DNA from 2 places in the Fictibacillus arsenicus genome. Region 2 is predicted to be linked to the other one. Evidence: riboswitches for the same ligand, from Rfam matches in the RefSeq annotation. Region 2 holds a riboswitch; the other holds the start of a gene.
The links. Region 2 has a riboswitch for S-adenosylmethionine ahead of ABE41_RS08290 (2,3-diketo-5-methylthiopentyl-1-phosphate enolase). Riboswitches for the same ligand answer to the same signal wherever they lie in the genome.
Positions count from the first base shown of each region.

Region 1 (5,381 bases), 1.3 Mb from region 2:
GGAGACAATCCGTTGAAAGATCATTCTTTCCCTTCTGGTCACACAACAGCCATTTTTTCTATTGTGACACCTCTTATCCTATTAAACCCGTTTTTGGGCGTGTTTCTGCTTTTCGCAGCTCTCTTGGTAGCTATTTCACGGATGTATCTCGGGCTTCATTACCCTACTGATGTTCTTGCCGGGATTGTTCTCGGCATAAGTTCAAGCTTTGTTTCATTGTTCTTAGTAAAGCTTTTTTCCTAGCTAGCCTAATTTTATGTTGGAATTCCCCGTAAAGACCTGAAACATTATGAAATGGAAAAATCGTTAACTCGTGAACGAGGGAGCTCGAGTGACTGCATTCGATCCGCTCGTTAGAGATTTTCCCGTAGAAGGTGTGCAAATTGCCCATACTTTTGAATCAGCCATTACTGATTCGGAAATTACAGTTATCGTTACTGAATGGGATGATTTTATACAACTTTTGCAAGCAGAAAATATCAGAAGAATGAAGCAGCCTGTTATTTTTGATGGGAGAAACATGTTTACTCTTGAAGAGGTCAGAAATGCTGCTGAACAGCATCCTTTGCATTATGAGTCAATTGGAAGACCACAAGTTAGCAGTTTAGGTGTTAAAAATAAGCTATTTGTATAAAAAGATGCCTGCCATTGAAAAATGGCAGGCTTTTTCATGTTTAAGCTATATCGGGGGAAGATTTAGCGGCAGTTTAGGGTAAATAAAGTCCCTTTTCCCAATACCCCTTTAGGTATAGGAAACGATAATTCCATGGTTAATCACTTTTTTCCCACGTTAAATGGAATAATCCCACGTTATTTTTAAAATAACCACAAGTCGACACATCTCGTCAAACTTCGCAGCTCAAAGACCCAAAAACAAAAACAGACTCCCTTTTAACAAGAGTCTGTTTTATCACATTAAATATTTGCTTGGTTCTTAAGCTCTTCTGCTTTGTCAGTTTTCTCCCATGGAAGATCCACATCTGTACGGCCAAAGTGACCATATGCAGCAGTTTGCTTGTAGATCGGACGGCGAAGATCAAGCATCTTGATGATTCCAGCCGGACGAAGATCGAAATTGTTGCGAACTAATTCTACAAGAACTTCTTCTGATACTTTACCCGTTTCAAAAGTGTTTACAGCAATTGATACAGGCTGAGCCACACCGATCGCGTATGCAAGCTGAACTTCAACTTTATCTGCAAGACCTGAAGCTACGATGTTTTTCGCAACATAACGAGCAGCGTACGCAGCTGAACGGTCAACTTTTGTAGCATCCTTACCAGAGAATGCTCCGCCACCGTGACGTGCATAACCGCCGTAAGTATCAACGATGATCTTACGTCCAGTTAGACCAGCATCACCTTGTGGTCCGCCGATAACGAAACGGCCTGTAGGGTTAATGAAGTATTTTGTGTTCTCATCAATTAACTCAGCAGGAACAACTGGCTTGATCACTTTTTCTTTAATGTCTTTCTGAATTTCTTCAAGTGTGTTCTCTGGGTGGTGCTGGGTAGAAATAACGATTGTATCAATACGTACTGGCTTGTCGTTCTCATCATATTCAACTGTTACTTGAGTTTTTCCATCTGGACGCAAGTAAGGAATTTCTTCAGACTTACGTACTTCAGTAAGACGGCGAGATAATTTATGAGCTAATGAGATTGGAAGAGGCATAAGCTCTTCTGTTTCATTACAAGCAAAACCGAACATTAGACCTTGATCACCTGCACCGATCGCTTCGATCTCAGCATCTGTCATAGAGCCTTCTCTTGCTTCTAGCGCTTGGTCTACACCCATCGCGATATCAGCAGATTGCTCATCGATAGAAGTCAGTACTGCACAAGTTTCAGAATCGAAACCGTATTTTGCACGGTCATATCCTATTTCTTTAATTGTTTCACGTACAACTTTTGGGATATCTACATAAGTAGAAGTTGTGATCTCACCAGCAACAAGTACAAGACCTGTTGTAACAGATGTTTCACATGCTACACGTGCATTAGCATCACTAGCTAAAATTTCATCTAGAATTGCATCTGATATCTGGTCACAAATCTTATCCGGATGACCTTCTGTTACCGACTCAGATGTAAATAAACGACGACTAACTTTTTTGGACAAATTAATATCCTCCCTTAATTGCTTTCAGTATGATACGGTACTTTATTCTTATCTATTTTGTATTGTTTATGTTCTTAACTTGAAAAAGGCATAAAAAAAGCCCTTCCCTGTTTCACATATCATTCACGAGGGAAAAGGTTTAAAATAAAAATGCCTTCATCCTCTTATTGTCCAAGGTTATTTTCACCTTGCAGGTTAGCACCTTTTCATTTTAAGCAGATTATAAACTCCGCTTTCATGTCGGTTGCTGGGTTTCATAGGGCCTGTCCCTCCACCTACTCAGAATAAGAGTAGCCGTTCTCGAAATATAATAGCGCAATGACTTTATGATGTCAATAGAAATCCCTTTAATATCAATAAGAAGAAGCTGAATTTCGCACTTTTTTGATATCGCTTTCAATATGATGGAGATTCCTGGTGTATTTAAGCCTTTTTTTCTGGATTAAGAACTTTTCTGATGCGCTTTCATAAAATAGTATACATTATTTAAATTAATGTGTTATACTAATTTTCGAATATATCACTCTAGGATAAAGGATGGTACTGTCTGATATGAATACTTTGGAATTTACGACAACCTTAAATGAACTTGTGACCCGTGAAACAACTCACCAGAACTTGCCTGTTCCGGTTTTAGTAGAGAAATCATTAACAAGAAAAGAAGGCATTCTTACTTCTACAGGTGCACTTCGAGCAACCACGGGGAAATACACAGGCCGGTCCCCTGAGGATAAATTTATTGTTGAAGATGCATCCGTAAAAAAATCCATTGACTGGGGCAAAGTAAACAAACCATTTTCACCTGAAAACTTTGATAAATTATATAAAAAAGTACTTCAATACTTAGGCACTAAAGAAGAGTTATTCTTATTTAAGGGGTTCGCAGGGGCAGATCAAGAGTACCGTCTTCCTATTCAAGTTATTAACGAATATGCATGGCACAATTTATTTGCACATCAAATGTTTGTGCGTCCAAATGAAACAGAACTTGCTTCACATGAATCTCAATTTACAGTAGTTTCAGCTCCTGGATTCCAAGTAAATCCTGCTGATGATGGAACAAACTCTGAAACGTTTATTATTATTTCTTTTGAAAAACGAATCGTATTAATCGGCGGTACAGAATACGCTGGTGAGATTAAAAAATCAGTATTCTCTGTTATGAATTACTTGCTTCCTGAAAAAGGGATCCTTTCTATGCACTGTTCAGCCAACGTTGGAAACGAAGGTGATGTAGCTCTTTTCTTCGGCTTGTCCGGAACAGGGAAAACAACACTTTCTGCTGATCCTAACCGACGCTTAATCGGAGACGATGAGCACGGATGGGCTAACACTGGAGTATTTAACGTCGAAGGCGGATGCTATGCAAAGACAATCGATCTTTCCAAAGAAAAAGAGCCGCAGATTTGGAATGCCATTCGTTTTGGAAGTGTATTAGAGAATGTAATGATCGATGATGATTCTCGTATTGCGGATTATAAGGATTCCACATTAACTGAAAATACAAGAGCGGCATATCCTGTTGATGCCATTCCAAACATCATTCAGCCAAGTGTGGCAGGTCATCCAAATACAATTATCTTTTTAACAGCTGATGCTTTTGGAGTATTGCCTCCAATCAGTAAATTAACAAAAGAACAAGCGATGTACCATTTCTTATCTGGATATACAAGCAAGCTTGCTGGAACTGAAAGAGGAGTTACCTCACCGCAAGCAACTTTCTCAACATGTTTTGGTGCTCCATTCCTTCCGTTGCCTGCAACTGTTTATGCAGAAATGCTAGGCAAGAAAATCGATCAGCATAATGTTCAAGTATTCCTTGTTAACACAGGCTGGTCTGGCGGTGAATATGGTGTCGGAAGCCGTATGAATTTATCTTACACTCGTGCTATGGTTCAAGCGGCACTTGAGGGTGAACTGACATCTGTTGAAACTGTTGTAGATCCTGTATTCGGACTTCACATTCCAACACATTGCCCTGGTGTCCCTGACCAAGTTCTTCAGCCAAAGAAAACATGGGATAACCCTGAACAGTATGATATAAAAGCAAAAGAACTTGCTGCTAAATTTAATGCTAACTTTGAAAAATTCAAATCCGTTTCTTCTGAAATCACGCAAGCAGGACCACTCGCTTAATCATCTTAAATCAACCCTCCCTTATCCAGCGGGAGGGTTTTTGGTATTTATTAGAAAAAACAGTTGTAAAGTGACATGGATGTCATTTATAATAACGACATGGATGTCACTTTAAAAACTGGGAGCTGATTACATGGAACAATCGGAAAAATTATTAAAAAACAAACCTTATCAATTTTTAATTTCTGCTCAACTGATTTCCAATCTTGGAGACTGGCTGTCAATTCTTGCTGTATTTACGCTTGTGGGACTTAAATGGGAAGCCACACCACTACAAGTTTCGTTAATAATCTTATCTCTTGCCCTCCCAATGACTTTACTAGGACCTGTAGCAGGTGTCTTGGCTGATCGTTGGGAACGCAAATACATTATGATTATTTCTGATACGGCAAGAGGTTTCATTATTTTTGGTCTCGTTTTTGCTAATGAACTTTGGCATGTGTATACTTTATTATTTGGTTTAGGTATTTTTTCGGCTCTCTTTACACCGGCCAAAAACGGAAAGCTAAAAGAAATTGTGCCTGATCACCACATGCAGCAAGCTGCCTCAATCAGTTCCATAATTGAGAGCGGCACGAAAATAATCGGACCTGCAGTAAGCGGCCTTCTTCTTGCACTATGGAATTTCAAGATCATCTTTTTTCTTGATGCAATAACCTTTTTACTATCCGTTCTTCTCCTGCTTAAGATTCCAGCAAACCCTTCACAAATTCTAAATGAAGAACACGAAGAGAATAAGCTAAAGAAGAACTTTATCAAAGAAATGCTTGATGGCCTCTCATTTATTAAGGGTATTCCTGCTATTATGTACGGAACGCTTTTAATGGCTGTTACCATGTTCGTTATTCAGATGTCAGATTCACAGTTCGTTACTCTCTTTAGAGAATTAAAAGAAGTATCACCACGATTAATTGGTACTGTTATGACCGCTTCTGGAGCAGGATTTTTAGTTACTGGAATCATCTTGAGTAAGTTTGAAATTAAAAATGCAATTAAGGCTATGGCAGGAGGAATATTCACACTCGGTTTAGGATTTGGAAGTCTAGCTATCCTTACTGATTATAATCTTTCCAATCCTATGTTTTGGGCACCTTCTATAACATTTTTAGCTTGTGTTGGAGCTG
Region 1 covers NZ_CP016761.1:2,892,651-2,898,031, forward strand. Annotated here, with positions in the region: gene ABE41_RS14855 (phosphatase PAP2 family protein) at 1-243, shown strand, start outside; gene ABE41_RS14860 (UDP binding domain-containing protein) at 314-634, shown strand; gene metK (methionine adenosyltransferase) at 916-2,121, opposite strand; SAM riboswitch class I at 2,283-2,412, opposite strand; gene pckA (phosphoenolpyruvate carboxykinase (ATP)) at 2,674-4,257, shown strand; gene ABE41_RS14875 (MFS transporter) at 4,391-5,381, shown strand, end outside.
Region 1: linked by a shared signal. The riboswitch ahead of metK (methionine adenosyltransferase) and the one ahead of ABE41_RS08290 (2,3-diketo-5-methylthiopentyl-1-phosphate enolase) in region 2 are both predicted to bind S-adenosylmethionine.

Region 2 (5,381 bases):
ACCGCTTTCTTTGCCAGGAGCGATATATTTTTCTTCTTCCATAAGCGTAATAAGGTGTGCCTTGGAATACGTTCCGATATGCGAACCATTTCTGTCAAAGCTCAGCATCGTATTATAAACGTCATTACCTTTACGGAATGCAACAGATCCGCCAATGAGGTTAATTCCAAACTCTTTTGCAAGGGAACTGAGCCATTTTTTTGCTTTTTCACCATTTTCATCACTGATCTCGTCTAGGCGCGTCAGATCATACCCTGTATCCCAAAGTTCAGGAAGTACTATGGAGTCAGGCTTATAAAGCCGAACTGCCTCACGGATTTTTTTCTCGATATGCTCCATATTTTTTTCAGGATTTCCAAATTGGACATCCACTTGTATACATACTATTTTCATAAAAAAACACTCCTATCTGGCATAGAAATACCAAAAAAAGTCTTTACAGAATTTCCTTAAGCGTATAACATAACTGATTAGAATTTCAAGAACATTCAAATTAGACTGGAAGTGATCGTTTGAAACGTTTTGAACAGGCAGAGGTCATGGCTAAACTGCCAGAGCAATTTTTCGCTAAACTTGTAAAAAAAGTATCACATTATGTGGAGCAAGGCTATGATGTTATTAATCTTGGACAAGGGAACCCGGACCAGCCCACGCCAAATCATATTGTAGAAGCGTTAAAAGAAGGGGCAGACAATCCTGCATATCACAAATACTCGCCGTTTCGCGGACATTCTTTTTTAAAGCAGGCTGCAGCCGATTTTTATAAAAGAGAATACGGAGTTACGCTGGATCCGGAAAAAGAAGTAGCAGTATTGTTCGGAGGTAAAACGGGTTTAGTAGAGTTATCTCAATGCTATTTAAATTCTGGAGATATTGCTCTTGTTCCAGATCCAGGATATCCTGATTACTGGTCAGGAATTGCAATGGCTGGGGCGAAGATGGAGACGATGCCTCTCTTAGCAGAGAATGCTTTTTTGCCTGATTATGATCGTTTAGAAGAAAATGTGCTGCAAGAAGCTAAACTTATGTTCTTAAACTATCCGAACAATCCGACGGCTGGTGTCGCAACAAAAGACTTTTTTGAAGATACCGTTGAACTGGCAAAAAAGCATGATATTTTAGTGTGCCATGATTTTGCGTATGGTGCGATTGGATTTGAAGGTAAAAAGCCTGTCAGCTTTTTAGAGGCTGATGGAGCGAAAGAAGTTGGAATAGAAATCTATACATTGTCCAAAACTTACAACATGGCTGGCTGGCGTGTCGGTTTCGCAGTCGGAAATGAGCAAGTCATTGAATCTATCAACCTTCTTCAAGACCATTTTTATGTCAGTCTATTTGGAGCCGTGCAGCATGCAGCGGCCGCAGCACTCAATGAATCCCAGGAATGCGTGGATGAGCTGGTAGCAACATATGAAAAGAGGCGCAATGCTTTTATCGGCAGGTTAAGAGAAAACGGCTGGAACGTCGAAGCTCCAAAGGGTTCGTTCTTCTGCTGGCTGCCAGTTCCTGAAGGATACACGTCAGAAACGTTTGCGGATCATTTACTAGAAAAAGCGCATGTTGTCGTTGCTCCAGGGATCGGATTTGGAAAAGAAGGAGACAAATATGTGAGGGCAGGTTTGCTTACTTCAGAAGATAGGCTAATAGAAGCAGCCGACAGAATCGCAAAAGTCATTTAAAAAATTGTTGACAGGATCTTCATGGCCTGTCATAATCACAATTAATATTATATTCGAACAATTTGCACTCTTATTAAGAGCAGGTGGAGGGACTAGCCCGATGAAACCCGGCAACCATTCAGCTTATTTTCAGCTGAAAACGGTGCTAATTCTTGCAGTCAAATAGACTGAGAGATGAGAGGAAGCGGACCTGCGATATTTAGTGCCCCTTCCTTTTGGATGGGGCTTTTTATTGTGTTTGAAAGGAGTTTTAACGATATGGGAAAAGTAACTGCGACCTATTTGGTTCATGACAAAAAAGGAAATTTAGATAAAAAAGCGGAAGGCATTGCACTGGGATTGACAGTAGGATCTTGGACGGATCTGCCGCTGCTTGAGCAGGAACAGCTTCGAAAACATAAAGGTGTTGTAGAGAGCGTTGTTGAACTGGAGCGTGACGATGAAGCTGATCGGTTTTTAGGAAACCAGCGTACGAGGGGATTGCTGAAGATCTCTTATCCATCAGCAAATTTTTCTAACGATATTCCAGCGATCTTAACAACTGTCTTTGGCAAACTGTCACTTGATGGAGAAATAAAACTCATAGATTTGGAGTTTGATAAACAGCTGGAATCGAGTTTCCCAGGACCGAAGTACGGTATATCTGGAATACGTGAGATTTTAGGTGTCCATAACCGTCCCCTAGTTATGAGTATTTTTAAAGGAGTGCTGGGTAAAGATCTTTCATTCTTTAAACAGCAGCTATATGAACAGTCACTTGGCGGCGTCGACCTTGTGAAGGATGATGAAATTCTTTTTGATAATCCGCTGACACCGTTTGAGGACCGCATTAAGGCGGCAAAAGAAGTATTGCAGCAAGCGGAAGACCGAACTGGGGAAAAAACGCTTTACGCTGTGAACTTAACCGGAAGAACAAGTGATCTGCGTGATAAAGCAAGGCGCGCTGCAGATCTAGGTGCAAATGCATTGCTGTTTAATGTGCTATCTTATGGTCCAGATGTGCTTCAGGAGCTGGCAGAAGATAAAGAAATACCTCTTCCGATAATGGCACATCCTGCGTTGTCAGGTGCAATCGGTTCATCTTCTCTCTATGGAATAGGTTACTCAGTATTGCTCGGAAAACTTTTGCGATATGCAGGAGCAGATCTTGTACTGTTCCCGTCTCCATATGGAAGTGTGGCACTTGATAGAGATGAAACACTAAATATTGCAGAAGCTTTAACGACAGAAAATATTGCGCTGAAAAAATCATTCCCGGTACCATCAGCTGGGATACATCCTGGATTAACTCCTGTATTGTTCAATGATTTTGGCTTAGACAGTGTTATTAATGCTGGCGGAGGAATTCACGGTCATCCTGACGGAGCTGCAGGCGGGGCACGTGCATTTCGTCAAGCTGTAGATGCAGCAGTTATAGGCGAAGACCTTGAAAATTATGCCGAGAAACACCCGGAACTTCAAAAAGCTTTGGAGTTATGGGGAGGAGTACCTGTAACATGACGCGCAAACTAATCTTCTGCGATTTTGACGGAACTGTTACCGAGAAAGACAACATCGTAGCCATAATGGAAGAGTTCGCTCCAGATGGATGGCAGCCGATTGTGAACGATATTTTAAACGAAAACATCTCGATTCGAGAAGGAGTAGGGAAGCTGTTCTCACGGATATCTTCTAACAAAAAGGATGAAATCATCCATTTTGTTTTAACTCGTTCCAAAATAAGAGATGGGTTTCAAGAATTTATAGATTTTACAAAGCAAGAAAACATTCCGCTTTATATCGTCAGCGGAGGTATTGATTTCTTTGTTCATCCAGTGCTGAAAGATAAACTGGATCCTGAACAAATCATCTGCAATCATAGTGACTTTTCCGAAGAGCAAATCAAAATTACGTGGCCAAACAAATGTGATGGACTTTGCCAGAATGATTGCGGGTGCTGCAAGCCTTCCTTTATCAGAAAGGCAGAAAATCAGCATTTCGATTATCAAAAAATAGTAATCGGTGACTCCATAACGGATCTTCAGGCTTCTAAGCTTGCCGATGTTGTTTTTGCAAGAGACTACTTAATTGAAAAATGTGAAGAAAATAATATTCCATACACACCTTTTGAAACATTTTTTGATGTCATCCATGCATTGGAAAAAGAGGAGGTAAGAAGTTGACGATACATGAACAACGCTGGAACGAACTGGCCGATGTGAAAGATGAATTAGCTGCAAGAAACTGGTTTCCTGGAACCAGTGGAAACGTATCGATAAAAGTTGAAGAGAGTCCGCTTACCTTTTATGTTTCTGCAAGCGGCAAAGATAAAACGAAGCGTACGTCAGAAGATTTTTTACTCGTTGATGGAGAAGGGAAAGCAGTTGAGACGACAACGCTTAAAGCCTCTGCAGAAACCGGCATTCACTGTGAAGTATATCGTTTAACTGATGCAGGCTGCTGTCTGCATGTTCATACCGTTGACAATAACCTTATCTCTGAGCTGTATGGAAACGAAGGCGAGATCACATTTCAAAGACAAGAACTGATTAAAGCATTTGGAATATGGGAAGAAGACGGGAGTATTACAGTGCCTATCGTTGAGAACTTTGCAGACTTGACTAAGCTTTCCGAAGCTGTTGCCGGTGTGATAAAACCGGATACGAAGGCAGTACTGATCCGCAATCACGGAATCACGGTTTGGGGAAAAAATGCTTTTGAAGCAAAAAAACATTTGGAAGCTTTTGAATTTCTTTTCTCCTATCATTTAAAACTTCAAACACTTTCTTTTTTAAGCAAAAAAACAAAAAATAAATCATTTGGGGGCGTAAAACATGGCACAATTAAGATTTCATGACAACAACGAAAGAATCGAAAATCAAAGTGAAGTAGAAGCTTACTTAAATTCACAGGAAGTCATTTATGAAAAATGGGATATTGAAAAACTTCCTCAAAACCTTCGTGAGAACTACTCTTTAAAGGATGAAGAAAAAGAAGAAGTGCTTCAGACGTTCCAAAGCGAAATTAATGATATTTCGGAGCGCCGAGGGTATGTAACTTCAGATGTTATCTCACTGTCTGATGCAACACCAAACCTGGATGAACTATTAAAGAATTTCTTAGCTGAGCACCACCACACAGATGATGAAGTACGCTTTATCGTTTCAGGTCACGGAATTTTTGCAATCGAAGGACCAAACGGCAGGTTCTTTGATGTAGAGCTTGAGCCAGGCGATCTTATCTCTGTTCCTGAAAATTACCGTCATTACTTTACTCTGCAGGAAGATCGAAAAGTAGTAGCAGTACGAATCTTCAAATCAAAAGAAGGCTGGGTGCCGATTTACGACAAAGAACCTCAGGAAGCAAAGTAAGCTTAACGAAGACACACCATTTTAGTTGGAAATGGTGTGTTTTTTCTATATTAATGAAATCTAGAGGTGAGATAATGCTAGTTCAGGAAGATTTTGCTCGCTCGAGGAGATTTATAATCGCTGAGCGGACGTCATCTAAGAAAAACCAGTACTAAAAAAGAGCACCGGCCAACCGGTGCTCTTTCCTTATCCCTCTATTTTCTTTTCTCTTCTTAAGTTAATTAATCTGTACGTATGCAGTACGATAACTTTTAATACTGCATAGACAGGAACCGCTAAGATTAAACCAAGCAGTCCGCCAAGACTTCCTGCAACAAGCAAGATGGAAATGATCGTAAGCGGATGGATATCA
Region 2 covers NZ_CP016761.1:1,575,825-1,581,205, forward strand. Annotated here, with positions in the region: gene ABE41_RS08280 (carbon-nitrogen family hydrolase) at 1-393, opposite strand, end outside; gene ABE41_RS08285 (pyridoxal phosphate-dependent aminotransferase) at 513-1,679, shown strand; SAM riboswitch class I at 1,747-1,860, shown strand; gene ABE41_RS08290 (2,3-diketo-5-methylthiopentyl-1-phosphate enolase) at 1,938-3,179, shown strand; gene ABE41_RS08295 (2-hydroxy-3-keto-5-methylthiopentenyl-1-phosphate phosphatase) at 3,176-3,841, shown strand; gene ABE41_RS08300 (methylthioribulose 1-phosphate dehydratase) at 3,844-4,515, shown strand; gene ABE41_RS08305 (1,2-dihydroxy-3-keto-5-methylthiopentene dioxygenase) at 4,493-5,029, shown strand; gene ABE41_RS08310 (AI-2E family transporter) at 5,216-5,381, opposite strand, start outside.